3 regions of the Marinomonas rhizomae genome follow, and region 1 is predicted to be linked to each of the others. Evidence: predicted binding sites of a transcription regulator. Region 1 holds the regulator's gene; each other region holds the start of a gene.

The links. The regulator PhoB, encoded in region 1, activates phosphate uptake and scavenging genes when phosphate is short. The targets are predictions, from matches to a motif close to TGTCATANNNNTGTCANA.
Region 2: the regulator PhoB is predicted to act here: its motif matches at 1,579-1,596, upstream of KDW99_RS15215 (putative 2-aminoethylphosphonate ABC transporter substrate-binding protein).
Region 3: the regulator PhoB is predicted to act here: its motif matches at 1,370-1,387, upstream of KDW99_RS00810 (phosphatase PAP2 family protein).

The regions. Positions count from the first base shown of each region.
Region 1 is NZ_CP073343.1:4,287,112-4,290,393, reverse strand. It holds gene phoR (phosphate regulon sensor histidine kinase PhoR) at 1-813, opposite strand, end outside; gene phoB (phosphate regulon transcriptional regulator PhoB) at 810-1,505, opposite strand; gene ubiA (4-hydroxybenzoate octaprenyltransferase) at 1,590-2,444, opposite strand; gene KDW99_RS20075 (chorismate--pyruvate lyase family protein) at 2,441-3,001, opposite strand; gene KDW99_RS20070 (HDOD domain-containing protein) at 3,008-3,282, opposite strand, start outside.
Region 2 is NZ_CP073343.1:3,223,195-3,226,476, reverse strand. It holds gene KDW99_RS15220 (putative 2-aminoethylphosphonate ABC transporter ATP-binding protein) at 1-269, opposite strand, end outside; gene KDW99_RS15215 (putative 2-aminoethylphosphonate ABC transporter substrate-binding protein) at 414-1,442, opposite strand; gene KDW99_RS15210 (UTRA domain-containing protein) at 1,694-2,413, opposite strand; gene KDW99_RS15205 (GGDEF domain-containing protein) at 2,675-3,282, shown strand, end outside.
Region 3 is NZ_CP073343.1:189,733-193,014, reverse strand. It holds FMN riboswitch at 84-246, opposite strand; gene rarD (EamA family transporter RarD) at 418-1,332, shown strand; gene KDW99_RS00810 (phosphatase PAP2 family protein) at 1,449-3,282, shown strand, end outside.

The sequences.
Region 1 (3,282 bases):
GTCATTACTCTCCAAGCGAGAAAGCAGTAACAGATCTTCGATGAGTTGTTCCATCCGCTCAGATTGCTCAGACATATTAACAATGCCTTTTTGCATGCTTTTTGGCAGACTGTCCTTGAACATGTCGAGGGTTTCTAAGTAGCCCTTAATAACGGTAAGCGGCGTTTTTAATTCATGGGAAGCGTTGGCAACAAAGTCTTTGCGCATCTGTTCTAGCAAGTGTAAGCGCGTCACATCACGAACAAAAATCAGGTGATCATTTTTATCGTACAGCGTGGTTTGGATTTCTAAATAGACGCCATCTTTGGCAGGCGACTTGATGACCAAAGGCTCACCAAAACGTTTTTGGCTAAAATAACGGAAAAATTCTGGGCTACGGACAATGTTGGTGATGATTTGGCCGCGATCGACGGGGCGCATTAAACCGAGAAAGTGGGCCGCCGAGTTATTCCACCATTCCAAATTGCCTTGGTTATCCGCCATGATAACGCCTTCTTTTAAGGCGGTGGTGGAGCTTTCTATTCGGGTTAGCGCTTGGCGCATGCGACGCTTGGATTTGCGCTGTTTTTTATGTAATCGATAAACCGCATCGAATACTTCGCCCCAAATTCCGCTGGCCTCTGGTGGTGCAGCACGACCAGAATGACGAAGCCAATTATGGAATTGGTAGAGCTGATAAAGCTGCCAGTACAGGGAACCTAAAACGTACAGCAGCAAAACACCCAACAACTGACCTATTACTAGGCCTATTACAATACAGGCCGCGAATCCTGCGAGCCAAGTAATAATAGTGTTTCGCCAAACTGTTTTCATACGGACCTTTTTGCTGAGAAGCGGTAGCCTGTTCCTCGTACTGTTTGTATCAAGAAATCATGAGTACTACCAATGGCTTTGCGTAAACGACGTATATGAACATCAACGGTACGTTCTTCAACGTAGACATTTCCTCCCCATACTTGATCCAACAATTGCGCTCTTGAATAGGCACGCTCTTGGTGGGTCATGAGGAATTTGAGTAGACGGTATTCTGTCGGCCCCATGTCTAAAGGACGACTGCCTATGGTAACGCGTTGGCTAATTGGATCAAGGGTAAGACCTTCAATTTCAATTGGCTCATCAACCCCTTGAGGCGTTGCACGGCGTAATACTGCTTTGAGTCGAGCAACGAGCTCGCGAGGTGAGAAAGGCTTGGTGATGTAATCGTCCGCGCCGACTTCTAGACCTTGGATTTTGTTGTCTTCTTCACTTTTCGCAGTCAGCATAATGACTGGAATTTCTGCCGTTGTGGGGTCTTTTTTCAATCTGCGAGTCAGCTCAATGCCGCTACCGCCAGGCATCATCCAATCGGCAAGAATCAAATCCGGACGATGGTCCACAATGATTTCATGGGCTTGCTGAATGTTTTCTGCTTCCAAATACTCGTAGCCCGCCATTTCAAGTGCAATGGCGATCATTTCGCGTATGGAAGATTCGTCGTCAATAATTAATACTTTTTTACCGGTCACAGGATTCATCCTCATCTCAGGAACGGTTTCATTAAAGCGATCTAATGTGACAATTCGGTTACATTGTCACAACTTTGCCACATATTACATAAAATAGCTTGCGACCAGACCGATGAAAACACAGTAACCAACGCGGTTATTGTCTAAAAATGAGCGAAAGCAAGCTTGTCGATCACGCTCTTTAGCTTGATTAAATTGCTGATAAAAGAGTCCAATACACACCACGAGTGATACAAAGTATAGCCAATGTAATCCGGCTAGTAGACCAATCCAGGTCAATAAAGACAAGGTTAGACCTTGTAGGCAAACAATGACGAATAAATCATATCTGCCAAATAAGATGGCGGTGGATTTGATGCCTATTTTGAGGTCATCTGGACGGTCTGTCATTGCATAATAGGTATCATAGGCAATGGTCCAAAAGCAATTGGCGACAAACAGCATCCATAGCTCAGGATCGGTTAAATCTCCTCCCTGTGCACTGTAGGCCATGGGAATTGCCCACGAAAAAGCCAAGCCAAGAAACAACTGGGGTAGATGGGTATAGCGTTTCATAAACGGATACAGAGCAGCCAAGCCTAAGCCTACGAACGACAGTAAAATCGTTTGCAGATCGGTAAAAAGTACTAAAACAAAGCTTAAAATCGACAAAGCACAAAACAGAACAAGTGCTTCTTTTTCAGATACTCGGCCCGACGGTAGCGGGCGGTTTTTAGTACGATCAACATGACCATCGACCTTTCGATCCGCGTAGTCATTAATCACGCAACCCGCAGATCGCATGCTAAAAACGCCTAAGATAAAGATAACGATCAAATGCCATTGAGGCATACCATCGGCTGCCAGCCATAGCGCCCATAATGTTGGCCACATCAGTAAGAATGAACCGATAGGGCGGTTGAATCGAGTGAGTTCTGCGTAGTCTTTAAGTTTGTTCATAACAATCCAAACGGCGGTTTTAGTTGGTTGATCTCATCAAAGAAAGCTTCATTGACCAATATTCCAGGGCCAAACTGATGAAACACAGAGCGTCTCGCCCACAAAGCATTAGGTTGGTTTGGAAACATGCGTTTTGGTAACTGAGTGACCTCAATGCAACTTCGAGACAGGGCCTTATGTTGAAACAGATAGCCACCTAATGGCTTGTCTTTTAAATGCTTTACATGTCGCCAATGGCCTTTCAATGACCTCGCCGGAATGATTGAGCGAGCATAAATAACGGCTCTTCCATCGACGTTAAGCAAGACAGTACGAATGCGTGCCGCTTCTCTTGGTCGCAACGCTAAGCGTTTTCGTTCTCTTGCTGTTGGGATCCCCCAAGAGTCTTCAAGCACATCAACCGTCAATGTTCCTAGGCGTCTAAGCTTTGCTGTTAAAGAGTCTTGAGTGACGAGCCAAGGCCATAAATTTTTCGGTACTTTTACCTTACTAATTTGGTGTATGGGCGACCATCGGTAGTCAAATTGCTGCGCGGCAGAAGCGTTCATTAACGTCATAATTAATTAGGCGTTCATTTTATTAATTAAGGCGACCATCTTGTGGAGCTCTGTTGATTTTTGATAGATGGCATCTCTGCAAGCTTCCGCTTCTTCTAACGTCAATCCAACTTCTAACAATACGGATGGTTCAATGACGTCGTTATGGCGTAATTGATACGAAACGTTAAGCAACTTCGCCAAAATGGCATGTTCGCCATAATAATGAGGCTTTTTGCTGTAGCGAATAGCTGTCCAAATGTTGTCAGGCAAACTCCAGTAGCGTAACAACCAAGAGCCTA
Region 2 (3,282 bases), 1.1 Mb from region 1:
AACAGCGCATAAGATTGAAAGACAATGCCGAAGTCTCGGTGGTTGACTGGCGCGTGGGTGATGTCGCGTCCGGCTTGATGAATTTGCCCAGAGGTTGGCGTGTCGAGTCCTGCGACTATGCGTAATAAGCTGGTTTTACCGCAGCCAGAAGGCCCAAGAAAGCAGACGAATTCTCCTTCGGCAATGTTCAAGGAAACGTTTTTTAGCGCTTGGTGTATGCCAAACATTTGATCAATATTATGCAGTTCCAAGTACGTTTGGTTGGACATGATAGGTCCTCTTTCAGTCGTGAGCGTTTAATTAATCAAGATGGACGCGGGTCCTGAAACAAAACAATTGAACCGCGTTGTTCACACGGTTCAATTGAAAATGATCGAAGTGAAAAGTAAAGCTATCCTGCGATCATAATGTGCTTATTTTGCTTCGCTTTTACTGTCGTAACGTGTTTGCCACTGGGTAAGAATCGCATCACGATTTTTAGCAGACCATTCAAAGTCATTATCTATCATCAATGATTCCGCGTTCTCAGGAAAATATTGAATAGATTTAGCGACGCCAGGCATGGCAACAACGGCATAGCCTTCGCTGTACATTTCATTGGCTTTTTTAGAAGTGGTCCAATCTGCGAGTGTTTTTGCTGCTTCTAGCTTTTTCGTCCCTTTGATAATAGACGTTGCTTCCATGTCCCAGCCTAAGCCTTCTGTTGGAAATACTATGTCTAGTGGAGCGCCTTGTTTTTTCGATTTTGCCGCGCGGAAGGCAAAAGAAATACCGATTGGAATCTCACCTGAAGCGGCCAATTTACAAGGTTTAGAGCCAGAGTGAGTGTAGCGGCTAACATTATTGTGTAAGGCATCCATGTAACCCCAGCCTTTGTCCTCACCAAACATTTGTAACCAGCTGCTTACGTCAAGAAAGCCAGTACCAGATGAGTTAGGGTTTGGCATAATAATGTGGTCTTTGTAAACTGGTTTTGTCAGGTCTTGCCAAGAGGTTGGTTTTGGCAAACCTAATTTTTCGGCTTCTACTGTGTTGAAGCAGATTGCTGCCATCCAAGCATCCATTCCAACCCAAACAGGTTCTTTACTGGTGTCTTTGAATTTTGGCGAAATGTTGTTATAGCCATTTGGTTTGTAGGTTTCTAAAAGTCCGTCATTTTTCAATAGCATTAAGCTGGTGGCGGCAAGTCCCCAAACTACGTCGGCTTGAGGGTTGTCTTTTTCGGCTAATAATTTCGCCGTGATGATGCCAGTAGAGTCGCGTACCCAGTTGATTTTGATATCTGGATTGTCTTCATTAAAACGCGCTGCGTATTTTTTAAGGTCTTCTGCTTCAATCGCGGTGTAAACCGTTAGTTCTGTTTTCGCTGCATGAGCAGAAATAGAAACCAATGCGATACCAGCCGTGGCGGCAAGACGTTTAAAAAGGGCTTTCTGTGTCATCTTCACTTCTCCATCATTTGTATTGAATGAGAGGTGATGAATATTTTGGTGAGTAGATAGGACTCTTAGCACCAAAAAAGCATCAACTCGTTAATCTGGTCTATACCAGATTTGTTAATGCAAAATAGCAGCCAAAAATGTCATTCATATGACAGTAAATAAAAAACTCACTAAAAATAGAAAATACATTGGGCTGGGTAAGATGGTGTATTTTTATTGGTTGGAAAAAAGAGCTAGGTAGTTGAGATGTATTAATCTCGAATGGAAATGTTTATTGTAACGGCATCATGTCGCCAAAATTCGTAATCAATTTCAATTACTTGCTTGTTTTTTTCATCATTACTTAAGTAATTAATTCTTTCGATATGAAGCCCCGGCTGACCCGCTGAAATCCCTAGATCGTTTGCTGCATGAGCGGGAAGTGAAGTGGATTTAAAGAATAAATCCATATTGTGATATTCAATTTGATATTTACTTTTTAGTAGTTGGCTTAATGATTGGGTGAGGTCTTCCTCTTCAATGCCAGGTAAGAGTGCAATATTAATGTACATTTTTTCGATCAATACAGGGCGTTGATCAATGTAACGTCGGCGATGTAAAAACAGCACAGGTGTGTTTTCTGGAATCCCCATAAGTGCCGCAATATAAGTATTGGCGGGTTCTAATTGTTGCACCAGTTTTTGAGTGGATGGCTGACAACCTTGCTCGGCCACGTATAAGTTAAAACTTAGGTAACTGGCTGGGTCATAGACCACCGCAGGTGGAGTAACAAACCAACCACGACGATTTTGCCGATAAATAAGACCCTCTGCTTCTAAGTTTTGCAGGGCTTGTCGAACCGTGATACGAGTTAGTTTAAATTGCTCGCCTATCTCTCTTTCAGAAGGGAGCTTTGAACCTGCTAGTAAGGCTTTATTTGCAATCAATTCACTAAAGTAACGTTGTATTTGTTGATAATGGCTGCTGGACATGGAGTGCCTGAAAATAAAGAGAGTGAAAAATTTATCTCAATATACTCTTTTTTGTTTTTGACTCAAAAATCAAAAATGAATTTCAGTACTTTTTGAATTAATGAGCTAACCAATTGAGTTAAAACTGAGCAGTATGATGGAAAAGTGTTCAATTTTGATGCGTTAAACTTTTTTGATTATGCATGTAAAGTGCAAGCAGAGGCATGTTATCATGCCTAAAATACGCAGTTTACTTTTTACCTAATGACAGGTTTACACGCTATGCTAAGAGGTTTCAATACTTTTAGAAAACGCATTACTCTCTTGTCTGGAGGCTTACTGCTCTCCCTAAGCTTGGTGCTTGTTACCTCTTTTTATCAACTGGCTTCTACTCGTCTATCCGAGGCCAGTGGTGAGTCTTTAGTAAATATTAGCCAATCTATTTCTAATATATTGTCAGCAAATCTTATGGAACGTGAGCGTGAGATTCTTCTGCTAAGTAAGCGCTCTTCTTTGTATGCTAACCAAGACTTAAGCGAATTACAGCACGACATAGATCAAATTAAGAACTCATATAAGAATTATGCTTGGATCGGCTTTGCTAATCTTGATGGCTTGGTGCTAGCGTCAAGCAATGGTGTTTTGAAGGGGGCTGATGTCAGTCAGCGTCCTTGGTTTATTCATGGTCGTACAGGTCCTTTTGTTGGTGATGTACATAAGGCTTTATTGCTCGAAAAATTACTTCCTAAACCGAAAGATGGCGCACCAATTCGCTTTGTCGATTTTGCGGCTCCAGTAATAGGGGAAAATGGTGCGCTTAAAGGTGTGGTAGCGACGCATGCTGACTGGAGCTGGGTTCGAGAGGTTTTATTGTCTTCATTGGCTGAAGC
Region 3 (3,282 bases), 270 kb from region 1:
GGTGATGAGGAATATACCAAGGTCTGCACACAAAAATGCACAGCTCAGAAACACCTGAAAAGCATCAGGCGCAACAAAGACTTGGTCGACTTCTATCATCCGGACTGTAACCGTCGGCTCTGGAGTCTCACCAGATCTGCTGACCTTTGTTCATAATAAACAAAGCGCTCGCGGGCTGTTGATAGATTCTTCAATCTTGTCAAATCACCGCCGGTGGGGAATTTCGCCCCGCCCCGAAGTTCGATTAAGTAAAATTAATACATTAACTTTAAACCCATCTTCTTACTTAGGCAATAAGTACGGTCATCACCATAATGAAATTCTCCATTTTATATTCAACAAACTCCTGACCATATACTCAGTATTGCTATACACTCTTTACTCAAAAATAAATATTCATTGAATAGGAAAACGTCAATGCAAACCTCCTCCAGAAGCGGCATATTTTACGCATTAACGGCTTTTACGCTTTGGGCCATTGCACCAATTTATTTTAAGGAAATGTCGTTTGTTCCCGCGCAGGAAATTCTAGCCCACCGTATCATTTGGTCTTGTGTGATTGTTCTCTTCTTAATCGTGCTGCTGCGTTATACCGATGCTTTAAAAACGGTTTTACGCTCTCGTAAAGCGCTCACAGCGATGCTTGCCTCTACTCTTTTAATTGGTGTCAATTGGGGAACCTTTATTTGGGCGGTACAAAACAACCAAATGCTAAGCGCCAGTTTAGGTTATTACATCAACCCGCTTATCAGTATTTTGCTGGGCGTAATTTTCTTTAAAGAAAAGCTCGATAGAGTACGTAAAGCGGCGGTCGTGTTGTGCTTTTGCGCGGTGGCTTTTGAAGTCATTCAATTTGGCTCCTTGCCTTGGATCGCTCTGGCCCTTGCTTTGACATTTGGCTTTTATGGCTTGGTACGTAAAAAAATTGCCGTCGATAGTTTCACTGGGATGGCCATTGAAACAGCTATTATGCTGCCCTTCGCACTCTTGTATTTAGCACTCAGTCCATCGCCTACTGCCAATATTTTTAACAATAGCGCCCAAGTAAACTGGCTTCTGTTTGCAGCAGGTCCAGTCACTATGGTGCCATTAATGTGTTTTGCCGCGGCGGCAAATCGCGTGAGCATGGTAACGCTTGGCTTCTTCCAGTATATCGGCCCAACTGGCATGTTTTTCCTAGCGGTTTTTTTGTACGACGAACCGCTTAGCCCAGAGAAACTTACCACCTTTGTTCTTATCTGGTCAGCGCTTGCTATGTTGATTTTCGACTCTGTTCGCCGTCTACGTAAAACCAAAGTCGCGAGACCAATTACCTCAAAAGAGACACTCTAAGCCTTTCAATAGAGATGACTCATGATGAGTTATCTCTTCTCATAAAACGTTAACACCCCTAATGTAACCTGTAAGTGAGATTGTATTAATAAATAGAAAAATGGAGATTCTAACTTATGAAAACAAGGCACTTAAATATCAATACCACACTAAAACCCATGGCGCTGGCCATCAGTGTCATTACACTACTTAGCGCCTGTGCAAGCCAGCAATACAACTCGTCAAACAGTACTCCAACAGGACTGGGCTACGAGCAAACCGTTCCAGTGCCAAACGTTTCCTTTCCTCTGCCTGCAGTAGATAACATTGAAAACAATGGCGGCAAGAATAAATACGACCCTGCCTATAACCCTATTCTCCAATTGCTCTCTGGATTTAACCAAGTATGGACGCTAGGAGACGAACAATGGGCCAGCGGTAACGCTAACAGCAAGGGGCCAGCCGACTTTAGTCGTGCCAAAATCCTCGACCCAATCGCTTGGCAAGAAAATATCGCCTATGTTGTAAAAGTCACCAATAACCGCACCTATCAACAAACCCTTGATGCCTATTTGGATGATAGGCGTGATAAAAATTTCAGCGTCATTGATGGCTTTGGACCATTAACGAATGCTTATATAGAAGGAGCGGAAGTGCATTCAAACGTGCCTCTTCATGTAGCAAGCGATGTGTCCAGAGGCCTATCCGACCCGGCCTATTTTGATGCCAATGCGACCATGGATTATTCTGAAGGCGGTGATGATGAGTCTGCAAAAGGGCTGTCTTCGTCTAAGTTAGGTAAGGTGGTTGATTTCGTGCATTTACTACGTGAAAGTTCGGCATCAACCTCGCCATCTAAATACCTTTTCGCCTCACCTCGACCATGGCGCATGAACAACAAAGGGCAGGTTATTCCACTAGATGCCAATAACGACGGCGTGCCAGATACAGAAACACTAGGCGATAAAACGTTCGAGCTTTACGATACCAAGGTCGCAATCGTTCCTTCGCTTAAATATCAGCGTCGCAAAGCCCAAGACGGCCGCCGTAAAGATGGTGCTTTTCCAAGTGGTCACACTAATGCTGGCTATTTAGCCTCGTGGGCCTATGCATACGCCTTCCCAGAACGATTTGCCGAAATGGTAACTCGTGGCTCAGAACTCGGTGAAAGCCGGATTGTGGCAGGTATGCATTCGCCATTTGATGTCATTGGAGGTCGAATTCAATCTCAAGCCGTCGCGGCGGCAGCTCTGACCAATAGCCAAAATACCGAACTCAAACAAGCGGCTTACGCAAACTCCGCAAGCTATTTTTCTACGCTCTCTAACAGTCAATCGCTGTACGAACTGGCTCACCAAGCAGATAACAACGACCGTTGGGCTGATCACGATCGAAACAAAGCCCTGTACCGTTTCCGCATGACATATGGCTTTAGCCAAGATAAGAGTAAAGCAGGTCAAGATCCCATTGTCCCGAAAGGCGCCGAAGCGATATTAGAAACACGACAACCTTACCTAAGTGCAGAACAGCGACGCGCCGTGCTGTACACAACATCCATTGATTCTGGTTACCCAGTTCTAGATGAATCAAATGGTTGGGGGCGTTTAGACTACGTAACCGCTTCAGATGGTTACGGTGCGTTTCTAGGTGATGTAACAGTTAATATGGATGCAGCAAAAGGCCGCTTTAATGCCCATGACTGGTGGCGTAATGATATCAGTGGCAAAGGCTTACTAACCAAGCAAGGTACAGGCTGGCTAACCTTAACGGGGAATAATACCTATGAAGGCGGAACGGTTCTGCAAGAAGGTACGTTAGAAGCACAATCACGCAACGCCTTCGGTTCAGGCAATTTGTTAGTGAAAGGCGGAACGCTTGCTCTTTCTGTTGAACAACCACTAACGATACAGGGAACAGTGGTTATCACTGGCGGGGATCTTGTGGTCAAACGACAAAACAAATCTCCATCGG